4 regions of the Streptomyces sp. NBC_00859 genome follow, and region 2 is predicted to be linked to each of the others. Evidence: riboswitches for the same ligand, from Rfam matches in the RefSeq annotation. Region 2 holds a riboswitch; each other region holds the start of a gene.
The links. A riboswitch is a leader RNA that binds a small molecule or an ion and turns the genes downstream of it on or off. The one in region 2 is predicted to bind thiamine pyrophosphate.
Positions count from the first base shown of each region.

Region 1: linked by a shared signal. The riboswitch ahead of OG584_RS08575 (thiamine ABC transporter substrate binding subunit) and the one ahead of thiO (glycine oxidase ThiO) in region 2 are both predicted to bind thiamine pyrophosphate.
Region 3: linked by a shared signal. The riboswitch ahead of OG584_RS33770 (purine-cytosine permease family protein) and the one ahead of thiO (glycine oxidase ThiO) in region 2 are both predicted to bind thiamine pyrophosphate.
Region 4: linked by a shared signal. The riboswitch ahead of thiC (phosphomethylpyrimidine synthase ThiC) and the one ahead of thiO (glycine oxidase ThiO) in region 2 are both predicted to bind thiamine pyrophosphate.

Region 1 is NZ_CP108826.1:2,097,934-2,100,129, reverse strand. Features, by position in the region: gene rlmN (23S rRNA (adenine(2503)-C(2))-methyltransferase RlmN) at 1-719, shown strand, start outside; TPP riboswitch at 749-853, shown strand; gene OG584_RS08575 (thiamine ABC transporter substrate binding subunit) at 926-2,050, shown strand; gene OG584_RS08570 (ABC transporter permease) at 2,125-2,196, shown strand, end outside.
Region 2 is NZ_CP108826.1:6,036,616-6,038,811, reverse strand. Features, by position in the region: gene OG584_RS26455 (NAD(P)/FAD-dependent oxidoreductase) at 1-860, opposite strand, end outside; TPP riboswitch at 992-1,104, shown strand; gene thiO (glycine oxidase ThiO) at 1,102-2,196, shown strand, end outside.
Region 3 is NZ_CP108826.1:7,665,663-7,667,858, reverse strand. Features, by position in the region: gene OG584_RS33770 (purine-cytosine permease family protein) at 1-816, opposite strand, end outside; TPP riboswitch at 874-968, opposite strand; gene OG584_RS33765 (hypothetical protein) at 1,811-1,981, opposite strand.
Region 4 is NZ_CP108826.1:4,052,843-4,055,038, reverse strand. Features, by position in the region: gene thiC (phosphomethylpyrimidine synthase ThiC) at 1-1,288, opposite strand, end outside; TPP riboswitch at 1,281-1,407, opposite strand; gene OG584_RS17375 (YibE/F family protein) at 1,478-2,196, shown strand, end outside.

The sequences.
Region 1 (2,196 bases), 3.9 Mb from region 2:
GTATGAACTGCCCCTTCTGCGCCACCGGCCAGGCGGGCCTCGACCGTAATCTCTCGACCGCCGAGATCGTGCACCAGATCGTCGACGGCATGCGCGCCCTGCGCGACGGCGAGGTGCCGGGAGGGCCCGCGCGGCTCTCCAACATCGTCTTCATGGGCATGGGCGAGCCCCTCGCCAACTACAAGCGGGTGGTCGGGTCGATCCGCCGGCTCACGGACCCCGAGCCCGACGGCCTCGGCCTCTCCCAGCGCGGGATCACCGTGTCCACGGTGGGTCTGGTGCCCGCGATGCTCCGTTTCGCGGACGAGGGCTTCAAGTGCCGCCTCGCGGTCTCGCTGCACGCGCCCGACGACGAGCTGCGCGACACGCTCGTCCCGGTGAACACGCGGTGGAAGGTCCGGGAGGTGCTGGACGCCGCGTGGGAGTACGCGGAGAAGTCCGGCCGCCGCATCTCCATCGAGTACGCGCTCATCCGTGACATCAACGACCAGGCCTGGCGGGGCGACCGGCTCGGCCGGCTGCTCAAGGGCAAGCCTGTTCATGTCAATCTGATCCCGCTCAACCCGACTCCGGGGTCCAAGTGGACCGCCTCCAGGCCGGAGGACGAGAAGGCGTTCGTCGCCGCCATCGCCGCCCACGGCGTCCCCGTGACCGTACGGGACACCCGTGGCCAGGAGATCGACGGAGCGTGCGGGCAGCTGGCGGCCGCCGAGCGGTAGGGCCCGTGTAACGTGGGCCGCACATTTTCATATTCCGACAGGGGAGCGCCACAGCGCTGAGAGTGCGGCCACGCCGCAGACCCTCTGGACCTTGCCCGGGTCATTCCGGGTAGGAAGTTCGGTCACTACTCAAGCTGTTCAGCCCTGCCCGCTCCCGTGGGCAGGGCCGCGTCTCTTCCTGGATGTCCCATCCCAGGAGGAATCCAGTGAGCAACACCAAGCGAGCGGGTACGGCAGGCAGAACGCTCACGACCGGGAAACTGACGGCCACCGCGCTGGCCGCGGCGCTGGGCGTCTCGGCGCTCGCCGGCTGCGGAAGTTCCGGTGGCTCCGGTTCGTCCGCCGGGCAGTCGAAGACCGTGACACTGGTCAGCCACGACTCCTTCGTCGCTTCGCCCTCCGTGCTGAAGGCGTTCACGAAGGAGACCGGCTACAAGGTCCACGTCCTCAAGAGCGGGGACGCCGGTGCCGCGCTCAACCAGGAGATCCTCACCAAGGGCTCCCCGCGCGGCGACGTCTTCTTCGGCGTCGACAACACCCTGCTGTCGCGGGCGCTCGACAACGGCCTCTTCACGCCGTACCGGGCGAAGGGCCTGGACCAGGTCGCACCCGCCGTGCAGCTCGACGCCGGGAAGCACCGGGTGACGCCCGTCGACAGCGGTGACCTCTGCGTCAACTACGACAAGAAGTACTTCGCCGACCACAAGATCGCCCCGCCCCGCAGCTTCGACGACCTGATCAAGCCGCAGTACAAGAACCTCCTGGTCACCGAGAACGTCGCCACGTCCTCACCCGGGCTCGGCTTCATGCTCGGCACGGTCGCCAGGTACGGCGGCGACGGCTGGCAGGGGTACTGGAAGAAGCTCAAGGCCAATGGCGTCAAGGTCGACGACGGCTGGGAGCAGGCGTACAACAACGACTTCTCCGGCTCGGCCGGCGGCAAGAAGGCCAAGGGCGACCGTCCGCTCGTCGTGTCGTACGCGTCGAGCCCGCCCGCCGAGGTGCTGGACGCCGAGCCACAGCCGAAGACCGCTCCGACCGGCGTCGCCACCTCGACCTGCTTCCGGCAGATCGAGTTCGCCGGGCTGCTGGACGGCGCGAAGAACCAGGCGGGCGGCAAGGCCCTGATCGACTTCCTGATCAGTAAGAAGTTCCAGGAGGACATGCCGCTCAACATGTTCGTGGACCCGGTGGTGAAGGGTGCGAAGGAGCCCGCGCTGTTCACGAAGTACGGCGCGAAGGTCACGCGGCCCGAGACCGTCGCGCCCGGCACGATCGCCAAGAACCGTGATCAGTGGGTCAAGTCGTGGTCCTCGATCGTCCTGAGGTAGACGGCCCGGCGCGGGCGGGGCAGCCCTCCGCGGCCGGGGCCGGGCGGCGCCGGACCGCGGTCCGGCTCGCGCTCATGGCCCTGCCCGTGGTGTTCTTCGCGGTCTTCTTCGCCTACCCGGTGGCGGCCATCGTCGGCCGCGGTCTC
Region 2 (2,196 bases):
GCCGCGACCGTGCGCGGCCCCTGGAGGGCGTTGTCCCAGTGGTGGACCAGCAGCCGCTCGCCGTACCGGCGGGACGGGAAGGACGCGCAGTCGCCGACCGCGTACACACCGGCGGCCGAGGTGCGCAGCCGTTCGTCCGCCGTGACCGAGCCGTCGGCGCCCCGTGCGATCCCGGAGCCGGCGAGCCAGCCGGTCGCCGGTCTGGCCCCGATTCCGACGAGCACGGCCCCGGCCGGCAGCCTCCGCCCGGATTCCAGGACCACGGTGCCGGGTTCGGCACGGGCCACCCGCTCGCCGGTGATGAGTTCGGCTCCGCTGTCGGCGTACCAGCCGGCCATCGGAGCCGAGACCTCGGCGGGCAGCACCCCGGCAAGAGGCCGGCCGGCCGCCTCCACCACGGTCACCGCGCACCCCGCCTCCCGCGCGGCCGTCGCGAACTCGGCGCCGATCCACCCGGCACCGACCACCACGACGTCCAGCCGGTCCGCGAGGACGGCCCGCAGCCGCCCCGCGTCGTCGAGCGTGCGCAGCAGATGGACGCCGGGGACGCCCTCGCTGCCGGGCAGCGTGACCGGGTGGGCACCGGTGGCGACGACCAGCGCCTCGTACGGGAGGGGGCCGCTCGCGGTGTCCAGTTCCCGGTCTGCCGGGCGTACGCCGGTCACCTCGCACCCCAGCCGCAGTTCGACCCCGAGCGCGCCGAAGTCGACGTCGAAGGCGGAGTGTTCGGCCTTGCCGAGCAGCACCGCCTTGGAGAGCGGCGGTCTGTCGTACGGCGGGTGGGCCTCCTCACCGATCAGCGTGACGGATCCGGTGAAGCCCTGGTCCCGCAGGGCGACAGCGGTCTGGACTCCGGCCATGCCCGCACCGGCGATGACGACGTTCCTCGGCTCGCTCACCTGATCACCTTAAGCAGCTGACTCGGCGTCAGGACAGGGGCGGTCATGGGACGCCTTACGGGGCGGTGCGGACCGGGGTTAGGCTGGCACGCGGAACTACTCGCGGGAGTCCGGGCGCACCGGGCTGAGAGGGAGGCTGGACGGCCTCCGACCGTACGAACCTGATCCGGGTCATGCCGGCGAAGGGAGGGGCTGGACGCCCATGCACACACATCACGCCAACACCTCGGACGTAGCTGTCGTCGGGGGCGGGATCATCGGTCTGGTCACCGCCTGGCGGTCGGCGCAGCGCGGACTGCGCACCGCTGTCGTCGACCCGCAGCCGGGCGGCGGTGCCGCGCAGGTCGCGGCGGGCATGCTGGCCGCCGTCACGGAACTGCACTACGGCGAGCAGGTGCTGCTCGGTCTGAATCTGGAGTCCGCCCGGCGCTATCCGGCGTTCGCCGCGGAGCTGGAGGAGGCGTCGGGGCAGGATCTCGGCTACCGCGCCTGCGGCACGCTCTCCGTGGCCCTCGACCTGGACGACCGGGCGCATCTGCGGGAGCTGCACGCGCTCCAGCTCCGCTCGGGTCTGGAGTCGGAGTGGCTCACGGGGCGCGAGTGCCGGCGGCTCGAACCGATGCTCGCGCCGGGTGTGCGCGGCGGGCTGCGGGTGGACGGTGACCACCAGGTCGATCCGCGGCGGCTGGCGAAGGCGCTGCTCATCGCGTGCGAGCGGGCCGGGGTGACCTTCCACCGCGGCTGGGCGGAGCGCCTGACGACGGAGGGCGGCCGGGCCACCGGTGTCGTGCTCGCCGACGGCACCGCGCTCACCTCGGGCCAGGTGGTGCTGGCGGCCGGCAGCCGCAGCGGACAGCTCGCGGGGCTGCCGGACGCGGTGCTTCCGCCCGTGCGTCCGGTCAAGGGCCAGGTGCTCAGGCTGACGGTGCCGCGGGTCTACGCGCCGTTCCTCAGCCGGACCGTCCGCGCGGTCGTCCGGGGCAGTCACGTCTATCTGGTCCCCCGTGAGAACGGCGAACTCGTGGTCGGCGCGACCAGCGAGGAGCTGGGCTGGGACACCACGGTCACCGCGGGCGGGGTCTACGAGCTGCTCCGCGACGCCCACGACCTGGTGCCCGGCATCACCGAACTCCCGCTCACCGAGACGTGCGCGGGGCTGCGCCCGGCGTCACCCGACAACGCGCCGCTGCTCGGCCCGACCGCGCTGCCCGGCCTGCTGCTGGCCACCGGCCACTACCGCAACGGTGTGCTGCTCACACCCATGACCGGCGACGTGATGGCCGGACTGCTGACCACC
Region 3 (2,196 bases), 1.6 Mb from region 2:
CAGCAATCGGTCGACGCCCCGAGCGGTCTGGTCGGTGAAGGCGGCGGCTCCCCACAGCCCGAGCGACTGAACCGCCACGAAGGAGATGGTGACGCCGAGGAGCGTGTACCAGAACATGCGTGGCCGGGAGGTGTCCTGCGGCAGGTAGCGGCTGAAGTCGCTGGCGTACGGCGCCCACGACAGCGCGAGGCTGAGAGCGATCGTGCTGGTCAGCATGAACGCGCCGGCGCGGTCGGCGCCGTGGGCGCCGCCGGGGGCCGCGGGGTGGACACTGTCCGGGAGTCTGATGGCCAGGGCGACGAACGCGGCGGCGAGCACGAAGGTCATCAGCTTCTGCAGCCGGTGTATCGCTTCGTAGCCCAGCACGCCGAGAGACCCCTGCCCCAGCATCATGACCAGCACACCGAGCCAGAACGGCCAGCCGCAGAGCCTGGCCAGCGCGTCCCCGCCGAACAGCCCGATGAGTGCGTCCCAGGCCACCGACGAGAGCCACTGCAGCAGGCCAGGCACCGTGACGGACCGACCGAACGCGAGCCGGGCCAGCGGCAGCTGACCCGCGCCGGTGCGACTGCCCCAGGTTCCCAGGTACGCGGTGGGGACGGCGCCGACGACGGTGCCCAGCACCACCGCCGCCAACGCGGTGGGCAAGTCCAGACCGAGCACGATGCCGACAGTGCCGGTGAACACCCCGGTCATGGTCAGATTCGGTGCGAACCACACGGTGAACAGCCGGCCGGGGCCGCCATAGCGATGTTGCGCGGGCACCGGCGCGATCCCGCGTGCCTCGATACGCAAATCGCCGGGCTCGGCGGGCATACGGCCGCCGAAGACGGATCGAGGACCTGTGGCCGACGTGCTGCTCGGAGCAGGTGGCAATGACATGAGCGACATCCCTCCGCCAGTGCTAACTGGTTCAGGTTCGGCGGGTGTGATCTCAGCCCCTGGATGGGGCACCCCGTGTCCGGTACGACCGCAAGGCTAACGTGCGGCGTCACGCTGTCCGTGGTGAGGGTGGTGACTACGGACCGCTGCCGGTCGGGTTGCGCCCCCAGCCCTGCCGCAGGGACGTCACCGCTTCAGCGTGACCTTGAGCACCTGTGCCGTCTCGCGCGGGAACGCGGTCGCCCCGTTGCGGCAGCCCGGACATGCGATCGGCTCCGCGCCCAGTAGCGCCGCCAGGGCCAGAGCTCAGCGACAGGTGTGCACCTCAGGTGGGATCGTGCGGCCCGTCGCCGGGATGATCCGCGTTCCGGCCCGTGCCGCGGGCCGCACCGGTTCCGCCGGGCGAGGCCGTCCGTGGTGGCAGCAGTGGACTCTGCTCCGACGATGAACCTGACGTTCGCCTGTCTCCGCGACGTCAGCGGCTGAGGGACAGCCACTCCTCGGCCCCTTCGTGCGCCCGGTCGATAGAGAGGCCCGGCGATCTCCGCAAACGCGACCGTAAGCCATCCTGCCTCGCACCTGCTGGCCCACCGGCGACACCGTCCACCTCTGCTGTGCCCGGCGTCTCGACGCCATGGGCACGGCAGAAACACCCCATACCGAAGCCACGTCGCAACCGGTCTCCGGCTGAGCAGCGACGCGCCCTCCACGCCCCCGAGCACGCGCCCCACATCTCATCGCGAACCACGCCGGGCCCGATCCTACGGTCGGTGGGAGCAACCGCCGCTGCGCTCGCCCGAGTTCGCAGCGGTCACGGATAGCCGTCCGCTGCGAACTCGGGCGAGCGCAGCCGCACAGGCCGGTACCGCTACCGGGGGCGCGGCTCGCCACCCGCGCGCACTGGCTCCGGGGGCAACCGAAGGGATATTCACGACATGTTGGCCCGCCGCACACGGCGGCGGCGCTTCGCCGCCCGCTCGCCGGCAGCATTCGCTTCTGCCTCAGTGGCCCCGCGGTCAACCGCCTTGTTGTACGCCTTCACACGTGACTCCTCCATCTTCTCCTCGGTCCTGCCGCGCATCCACCCGAAGACACCCATAGCGTTCCTCCCTCTGACCAGCGATGAGGACCGGCAGTACACGGCCCGTCAAAAGGACCCCGTACCCCCTGGGCACGGGCCCAGACCCCTGAGGGCCGCAGTCGGACGGTGTGCCCGGCCGATTCACCCAGCCGGCCCAGCCGCGGGGTCAGGGGGCTCATCACTTCAAGGACCGTCCGGCCGGGGACGGATCCGGGACTGGGGGTGGCAGGCCA
Region 4 (2,196 bases), 2.0 Mb from region 2:
GTGCCACGTCAGTGGTGAGCGGGCCGAGCGTATAGAACGGCGCCTCGTCGCAGATCTCCTGCTGGAGGTCGATGTTCTCCTTGATCTTGTGCATCGGGACGTGCCCGGGGCCCTCGATCATCGTCTGCACACCATGCCGCTTCGCGATCGTGTTGAGTTCCCCGAGCGTGCGCAGCTCGGCGAACTGCGCCTCGTCGTTGGCGTCCGCGATCGACCCGGGGCGCAGCCCGTCGCCCAGCGAGTAGGTGACGTCGTACGAGGCCAGGATGTCGGACAGCTCCTCGAAGTGCTCGTACAGGAACGACTCCCTGTGGTGCGCCAGGCACCAGGCGGCCATGATCGATCCGCCGCGCGAGACGATCCCGGTCTTGCGGCGTGCGGTGAGCGGCACGTACCGGAGCAGCACTCCGGCGTGCACCGTCATGTAGTCGACGCCCTGTTCGGCCTGCTCGATGACGGTGTCCTTGTAGATCTCCCAGGTCAGCTCCTCGGCCTGGCCGTCCACCTTCTCCAGCGCCTGGTAGAGCGGCACCGTACCGATCGGGACGGGTGAGTTGCGCAGCACCCACTCGCGGGTGGTGTGGATATTGCGCCCGGTGGACAGGTCCATGACCGTGTCCGCGCCCCATTTGGTGGCCCAGGTCATCTTGTCCACCTCCTCCTCGATGGAGGAAGTGACCGCGCTGTTGCCGATGTTGGCGTTGACCTTCACCAGGAACCGCTTCCCGATGATCATCGGTTCGATCTCGGGGTGGTTGACGTTGGCCGGCAGCACGGCCCGCCCCGCGGCGATCTCCTCCCGTACGACCTCGGGGGAGACGTTCTCCCGGATCGCGACGTACTCCATCTCAGGTGTGACCTCCCCGCGCACGGCGTACGCGAGCTGGCTGACCGCGCGCCCTTCGCGCCCCCTTCTGGGCTGGCGGGGGCGCCCGGGGAAGACCGCGTCGAGGTTCCGGAGACCCCCGCGCGGCGATGTGTGCTTGATCCCGTCGTCCTCGGGACGGGCCGGGCGGCCCGCGTACTCCTCGGTGTCGCCGCGGCCGACGATCCAGTTCTCCCGGAGCGGGGCGAGCCCGCGCCTGATATCGGTGTCCACGGTGGGATCGGTGTACGGGCCTGACGTGTCGTACAGCGTCACGTCCCGGCCATTGGTGAGGTGCACCTGCCTGACGGGCACCCTGAGGTCCGCGCGCGAGCCCTCCGGGCCCGCGACATACCCCTTGTGCCAGCCCGGCTTGCGCTCGTCCTGGCCGATGGCAGGCGTGCGTGCATCCGCTGTGGTCATGAGACCTACTCCCTACGCCGGCATTACCCGGTAACAGGTTCGGCGGTCGGCGCAGCTCTCAGCAGTCTGCTGGTCAGCGCCCTCTCAGCCCGGTGCTCCGAGCTCCCGCGTGTGCAAAGGTGCCCCCACGCTAACGCCCCGCACCGCTCACTGAACAGAGGGCCTCTGCCTTCTTGCGATGATCTGGCGGTGACACCACTCCCTGAACGGGCTCCTGGCGGGCACAGCCATACGCACGGCCACGGTCCGGCGGCACCCGTTTCCAAGCATCTGCGCAAGGTCATCGCAGGGGTGCTGATCCCCTTCGCGGCGGCGGTTGTTGTCGGACTCGCGGTCCTCTGGCCGGGTGGGGCGCCGCCCCATGCCCGCAGCGGTGTCGGCTTCGACCGGCAGACGCAGCAGGGCAAGGTGGTACGGACCGTGCCGGTCGACTGCGCGGACGTGCACGCCGGTCAGTCGTCGACGGCCGGTGCGGGGACGGATCCGGGCGCGGCGGAACAGCAGGCCGGTTCCGGAACGGCCCGGAAGGACGCCCAGTGCAAGAAGGCGGAGATCGAGGTGTCGAGCGGCAAGGACAAGGGCCGCACATTCACCGAAATCGTCCAGCCGGACTCTCCGCGGCAGTTGCACGGGGGCCAGGGCGTCATCGTGGCGTACGCCCCCGACGCGCCCCGCGAACTTCAGTACTCCGTGTCCGACGTGGACCGGAAGTTCCCGATGGCACTGCTCGGCGGGGCCTTCGCGCTGGTGGTGGTCGCGGTGGGGAGACTGCGCGGGCTGATGGCGCTGGTCGCACTGGCCGTCAGCTTCGCCGTGCTGACGCTGTTCATTCTGCCCGCGATCCTGCGCGGGTCGAATCCGCTGGTCGTGGCGGTGATCGGGGCGAGCGCCATCATGCTGATCGCCCT